Linked DNA regions of Aquabacterium sp. OR-4. The protein of the gene in region 2 binds, or shares a complex with, the protein of the main gene of each other region. Links are inferred from orthologs where the notes say so. Each region holds a gene or a part of one and is shown on either strand. Other genes may lie near its edges.

Region 1 (3,045 bases), 370 kb from region 2 along the record:
GCGCATGGCGCCAAACACCGCATGGGTGCGCGGATAAAAGCCCATCTGGTCGAGGTTGAGCGCCAGCGCGGCCACGGCCTGCGGGTTGTGCGCCACATCCAGCACCAGGGCCGGCTCGCCGGGCACGATCTGAAAACGCCCGGGCAGCTCGACCATGGCCAGGCCCTGGCGCACCGCCTGCGCATTGATCGGCAGGCGCTCGCGCAAGGCCTCCAGTGCGGCCAGCGCGCTGGCCGCATTGAGCAACTGGTTGGCGCCACGCAGCGCCGGGTAGGCCAGGCCGCTGTAGCGGCGGCCGCGGCCGTTCCAGCCCCATTGCTGGCGGTCGCCCGAGAGGTTGAAGTCGCGCCCGTGCAGCCACAGGTCGGCGCCCAGGCTCAGGGCGTGATCCAGCACGCTTTGCGGCGGCTCGGGGTCACCCACCACCACCGGGCGGCCGGCTCGCATGATGCCGGCCTTCTCGAAGCCAATGGCCTCGCGCGTGTCGCCCAGCCACTCGGTGTGGTCGAGCGCGATGCTGGTGATCACCGCCACGTCGGCATCGAAGGCGTTGACCGAATCGAAACGACCGCCCAGGCCCACCTCGAGGATCACCAGGTCGAGCTCGGCCAGCGACAGCAGGCGCGCGATGGCCAGGGTGCTGAACTCGAACTGGGTGAGCTGCAGGTCGCCCCGCGCCGCCTCCACCGCCGCGAAATGCGGCACCAACTCGTCGGCCGCCACCGCCTCGCCACCGATGCGGCAGCGCTCCTCGAAGTGCACCAGCTCGGGCTTCTGGTACAGGCCCACCCGGTAGCCGGCGTGGCGCGCGATCGACTCCAGCATGGCGCAGGTGCTGCCCTTGCCATTGGTGCCGGCCACGCTGATCAGCGGCACCTTGAAGCCGATGCCGAGCCGGCGCGCCACCTCGGCGGTGCGCTCGAGCGACAGGTCCATCGTCTTCGGGTGCAGCGCGGCGCAATGGGCCAGCCAGTCCGGCAGGTTGGTGGGCAGGGTCATGACAGGGGTCTCAAAGCAGATCGGGCCCCGCAGGGCCCGACGCTGGCAGGGGGATGGGTGAGCCTCAGGCCACCGCGTCGGCGCTCTGGCGCTGCAGCATGGCCAGCATCGAGGCGATGGCGGCGCGCAGCTGGCGGCGGTCGACGATCTGGTCGACGGCGCCCTTCTGCACCAGGAACTCGGCGCGCTGGAAGCCCTCGGGCAGCTTCTCGCGCACGGTGTTCTCGATCACGCGCGGGCCGGCAAAGCCGACCAGGGCCTTGGGCTCGGCGATCACCACATCACCCACGAAGGCGAAGCTGGCCGACACGCCGCCCATGGTGGGATCGGTGAGCACGCTGATGTAGGGCAGCTTGGCCTTGGCCAGATGGGTCAGCGCGGCATTGGTCTTGGCCATCTGCAGCAGGCTGAACAGGCCCTCCTGCATGCGCGCACCGCCGGTGGCGGTGAAGCACACGAAGGGCACCTTCTGCTCGATGGCGGCCTCGACGCCGCGCACGAAGCGCTCACCCACCACCGAACCCATCGAGCCGCCCATGAAGTCGAACTCGAAGCAGGCGGCCACCAGCGGCACGCTCATCACCGCGCCGCCAATGACGATCAGCGCATCGGTCTCGCCGGTGCTCTCCAGCGCGTCTTTCAGGCGCTCGGGGTACTTGCGGCTGTCCTTGAACTTCAGCGGATCGACCGGCACCACCTCCTGGCCGATCTCGAAGCGCCCTTCGGCATCGAGAAAGGCATCGAGCCGCGCGCGCGCGCCGATGCGGTGGTGGTGGCTGCACTTGGGGCAGACGTTGAGGTTCTTGGCCAGGTCGGTGTTGTAAAGCACCGTGTCGCAGGACGGGCACTTGACCCACAGGCCTTCCGGCACCGAGCGGCGCTCGGTCGGATCGGTCTGCTGGATCTTGGGCGGCAGCAATTTCTCCAGCCAACTCATGCGGTGCACTCCTTCATCATCATCATTGCCGGCAGGCGGGCCTACCGGGCATCCAGTGCGGCGCGAATCTCGGCCATGTAGCCGCGCGCCACGCTGGCCACCTGCTCGCCGGGTGCCTCGTTCAGCAGCTGAACCAGGCGCGAGCCGATGACCACCGCGTCGGCGACCTGGGCCACTGCCCGGGCCGTGACTGCGTCACGAATGCCGAAGCCTACCCCAACTGGAACCTTGACATGCGCGCGAATCCGTGGCACAGCCTCAGCCACAGCACTGGTGTCGAGGTGGCCGGCACCGGTCACGCCCTTCAGCGACACGTAGTACACATAGCCGGTGGCGATGCGGCCCACCTGGGCCATGCGCGCTGCCGTGCTGGTAGGCGCCAGCAGAAAGATCAGATCGAGGCCGGCCGCCTTGAGTTCCGCCGCAAAGGCCTCGCATTCCTCGGGCGGGTAGTCGACGATCAGCAGGCCGTCCACGCCCGCCGCCGCGGCGTCGCGGATGAAGGCGCCGCGGCCGTGCTTCTGGTCGTAGCGCTCCACCGGGTTGGCATAACCCATCAGCACCACCGGCGTGCTGAGGTTGCTGGTGCGGAACTGGCGCACGAAGTCCAGCACCTGCACGCTGCCGATGCCGCGCGCCAGCGCGCGCTCGCTGGCCTGCTGGATCACCGGGCCATCGGCCATCGGGTCGCTGAAGGGCACGCCCAGCTCGATGATGTCGGCGCCACCGTCGGCCAGCGCGTGCATCACGGCCACGGTGGCCTCGGCCGAGGGATCGCCGGCGCAGAAGTACGGCACCAGGGCCTGGCGACCCTGCGCCTTCAGGGCGGAAAGAACGGCTGCGATGCGGCTCACTTGCGGATCTCCACGGTCGGTGCGCCACCCTTGACGGTCTGGCCCCGGCACGAAGGCCGGCAGTAGAACTCGGCGCCCGACAGGTCGGCCACGGTGCCGATGTCCTTGTCGCCACGGCCGCTCAGGTTGACCAGCAGGTGCTTGTCGGCCGGCAGTGTGGCGGCCAGCTTCATGGCGTAGGCGATGGCATGGCTGGATTCGAGCGCCGGGATGATGCCCTCGGTGCGGCACAGGCGATGGAAGGCGGCCAGCGCC
Region 2 (2,986 bases):
GCTCCACGGCTGCCGTGGCGGCCGCGGCGGCCATCGCATGCCAGTGCAGCAGGCCGCGGTAGAGCCGCAGCTCGGCCCCACCACCAGCCGGCCAACGGCCAGTGGATCGGGTGGCACGCCCGGATGTGGACGATGCCGCGCCGGGCAGTTCAAGCAGCAGGCGTTGCAGCAGTGCTTCGGCCGCACCCTGGCCGGCCTGCCGGCCCAGCCAGACCCGCAGCGCATTGGCCTGCCGGGCGGCTGACAAGCTGCGCCAGGCGGCCACCTGCAGCGCAGTGCCTGCGGCTGCGTCGCTGGCCAGGGCGCAGGTGGCCAGATCCATCTGCGCCAGTTCGGCCAGCGCCGCATCGGCCTCGTGCGCACGGCGGGCCGACAAGGCCAGCGCCGCCTCGGCCTCGGGAAAGGCCGCGCTCAAGGCCGGCCAGACCCGGGCCCGCAGGCGATTGCGGGCCAGGTTCAGGTCGTTGTTGGACGGATCGTCCACCGGCCGCAGCCGGTGGCGCTGCACATAGGCCTCGATGGCCTGGCGCGGCTGGGCCAGCCAGGGCCGGGCCCACACCAGGCCATGGCGCAGCGCCGCCGGCGGCATGGCCGCCAGCCCGGCCGGGCCACCACCGCGCAAGGCCTGCAACAGCACCGTCTCGGCCTGGTCGCGCCGATGCTGGGCCAGCAGCAGCAAAGTGGCGCCGGCCTCGCCGGCCAGGCGCTGCAGCGCGGCATGTCGGCCGGCACGCGCCCAGGCCTCGATGCTCTGCCCCGGCGCCGGGGCACCTTGCAGGCGTGCCCAGCGCAGGCTCAGCGGCCAGCCCAGCGCCTGCCAGCGCCGGCAGCGCTGCTGCGCCTGGCGCAGCCAGGCATCGGCCTGCGGCAGCAAGCCATGGTGGATGTGCAGTGCCACCACCTGCAGCCCCAGCGCCGAGGCCACGCGGCAGGCACAGTGCAGCAACGCCAACGAGTCGCGCCCGCCGCTGTAGGCCACGGCCAGCACGCCAGGCGGGCTGCCGCGCCGGGTTGCGGGCACGGCACCGGCATCAGGCGGCGAAGTCGCAGGCCGGCGGGCCATGCGCTGCGCGGTCAGCGCTCCTTGGTGTCGCTGTAGCGGCCGTAGGCCTGCAGGCGGTCGTAGCGACGCTGCAGCAGCTCTTTGGTCTTGAGGTCGGACACCTGGCGCAGCGCCTCGGCCAGACCACGCTTGAGCTGCGAGGCCATCTGGCGCACATCGCGGTGCGCGCCGCCCACCGGCTCGCTGATCACCTTGTCGATCAGGCCCAGGGCCTTGAGCCGGTGCGCGGTGATGCCCAGGGCCTCGGCGGCATCGCTGGCGCGCTCGGAGGTCTTCCACAGGATGCTGGCGCAGCCTTCGGGCGAGATCACCGAGTACACCGCAAACTGCAACATCAGCAGCTGGTCGGCCACGCTGATGGCCAGCGCGCCGCCCGAGCCGCCTTCACCGATGATGGTGGTGACGATGGGCACCTCGAGCTGCGCCATCTCGAAGATGTTGCGGCCGATGGCCTCGCTCTGGCCACGCTCTTCGGCGCCGATGCCGGGGTAGGCGCCGGGGGTGTCGACGAAGGTGAACACCGGCAGGCCGAACTTCTCGGCCAGCTTCATCAGGCGCAGCGCCTTGCGGTAGCCCTCGGGGCGCGGCATGCCGAAGTTGCGCGCGGCGCGCTCCTTGGTGTCGCGGCCCTTCTGGTTGCCGATGACCATGCAGGCCTGGCCGTTGAAGCGCGCCAGGCCACCGACGATGGACAGGTCGTCGGCATAGTGGCGGTCGCCGTGCATCTCCTGGAAATCGGTGAACAGCTCGTTCACGTAGTCCAGCGTGTACGGGCGCTGCGGGTGGCGGGCAATCTGCGTCACCTGCCAGGGCGACAGGTTGCTGTAGATCTCCTTGGCGAGTTGCTGGCTCTTCTTGTCGAGCCGTTCAATCTCGTCGGAGATGTCAACCGCCGATTCAGACTGCACGTAGCGCAGTTCTTCGATCTTGGTCTCGAGTTCGGCGATCGGTTGCTCGAATTCGAGGAAGTGTCGTTTGCTCATCCGCGGGGTCGGGTGGGTGGATCAAACCGCCGTTGCGGTACAGGTCAGTAGTCTACCGGCAGCGGGTCGAGGCTGCGCCACAGGTACCAGGTGGCCACCGATCGGTACGGGGCCCAGGCCTCGCCCACCTCGCGCGCCTCGGCACGCGACACGGGCTCGCCACTGAAGTAGCTCAGCGAGATGCCCTTGATCAGGCCCACGTCGTCGAGCGGCATCACGTTGGGCCGCATCAGGTGGAAGATCAGGAACATCTCGGCCGTCCAGCGGCCGATGCCGCGAATGGCCACCAGTTCGTCGATGATGGCCTCGTCATCCATCTGCTGCCACTGCGCCACATGCACCTGGCCGGCGTCGAAGTGACGGGCCAGGTCGCACAGGTACTCGGCCTTGCGCGCCGACAGGCCGGCGCCGCGCAGCGCGGGAGTGTCGAGCGCCAGCACCGCGGTGGGCGAAAGCTGCGCCACCGGGCCGCCTGCCGCGGCCACGAAACGCTCCCACACCGATTGCGCGGCCTTCACCGAGATCTGCTGGCCGACGATGGACCGCGCCAGCGTGATGAAGGCATCGCCCCGGCTCTGCAGACGGGCCTCGCCAAACTGCGGGATCAGCTTCTTCATCACCCGGTCGCGCTTGGCCAGGTGGCGGCAGGCGTCGTCCCAGTAGGCCGGGGTAAAACCTTCGGGCGCGGCGGCCGAGGCCGCCGCTGGCGCGGCAGGGGTCTTGGGCACGTTCAGGTCCGCACCCAGGTGGTGCCCTGTGCCGAATCCTTGAGCACGATGCCCTCGGCCAGCAGCGCATCGCGGATGCGGTCGGCCTCGGCAAAGTTTCGGGCCGCCTTGGCCGCCGCACGCGCGGCGATGGCCGCCTCGATGCGTGCGCCTTGATCTTGCGCCGCCGGCGAGGCCCCGCCCTGCAGGTAGGCCTTGGGCGCCTGCTGCAA

What was found.
Region 1: the proteins of N4G63_RS08860 (region 2) and accD are in contact, whole or in part, in a solved structure (PDB 8UXZ), measured with the Escherichia coli proteins. The link is inferred for Aquabacterium sp. OR-4 from one-to-one orthologs.

What each region holds. Positions count from the first base shown.
Region 1 is NZ_JAOCQD020000001.1:2,408,467-2,411,511, forward strand. The notes cover bases 1-2,978. They hold accD (acetyl-CoA carboxylase, carboxyltransferase subunit beta), read right to left. Parts: upstream 1,937-2,978; coding sequence 1,064-1,936; downstream 1-1,063. Other genes in these bases: folC (bifunctional tetrahydrofolate synthase/dihydrofolate synthase), read right to left, coding at 1-999; trpA (tryptophan synthase subunit alpha), read right to left, coding at 1,978-2,790; trpB (tryptophan synthase subunit beta), read right to left, coding at 2,787-2,978. Outside these bases: more of trpB, read right to left, coding at 2,979-3,045.
Region 2 is NZ_JAOCQD020000001.1:2,036,915-2,039,900, forward strand. The notes cover bases 61-2,979. They hold N4G63_RS08860 (acetyl-CoA carboxylase carboxyltransferase subunit alpha), read right to left. Parts: upstream 2,047-2,979; coding sequence 1,075-2,046; downstream 61-1,074. Other genes in these bases: tilS (tRNA lysidine(34) synthetase TilS), read right to left, coding at 61-1,021; N4G63_RS08865 (DNA-3-methyladenine glycosylase family protein), read right to left, coding at 2,091-2,774; cysS (cysteine--tRNA ligase), read right to left, coding at 2,777-2,979. In the rest of the region: more of tilS, read right to left, coding at 1-60; more of cysS, read right to left, coding at 2,980-2,986. UniProt on the Escherichia coli protein: Component of the acetyl coenzyme A carboxylase (ACC) complex. First, biotin carboxylase catalyzes the carboxylation of biotin on its carrier protein (BCCP) and then the CO(2) group is transferred by the carboxyltransferase to acetyl-CoA to form malonyl-CoA.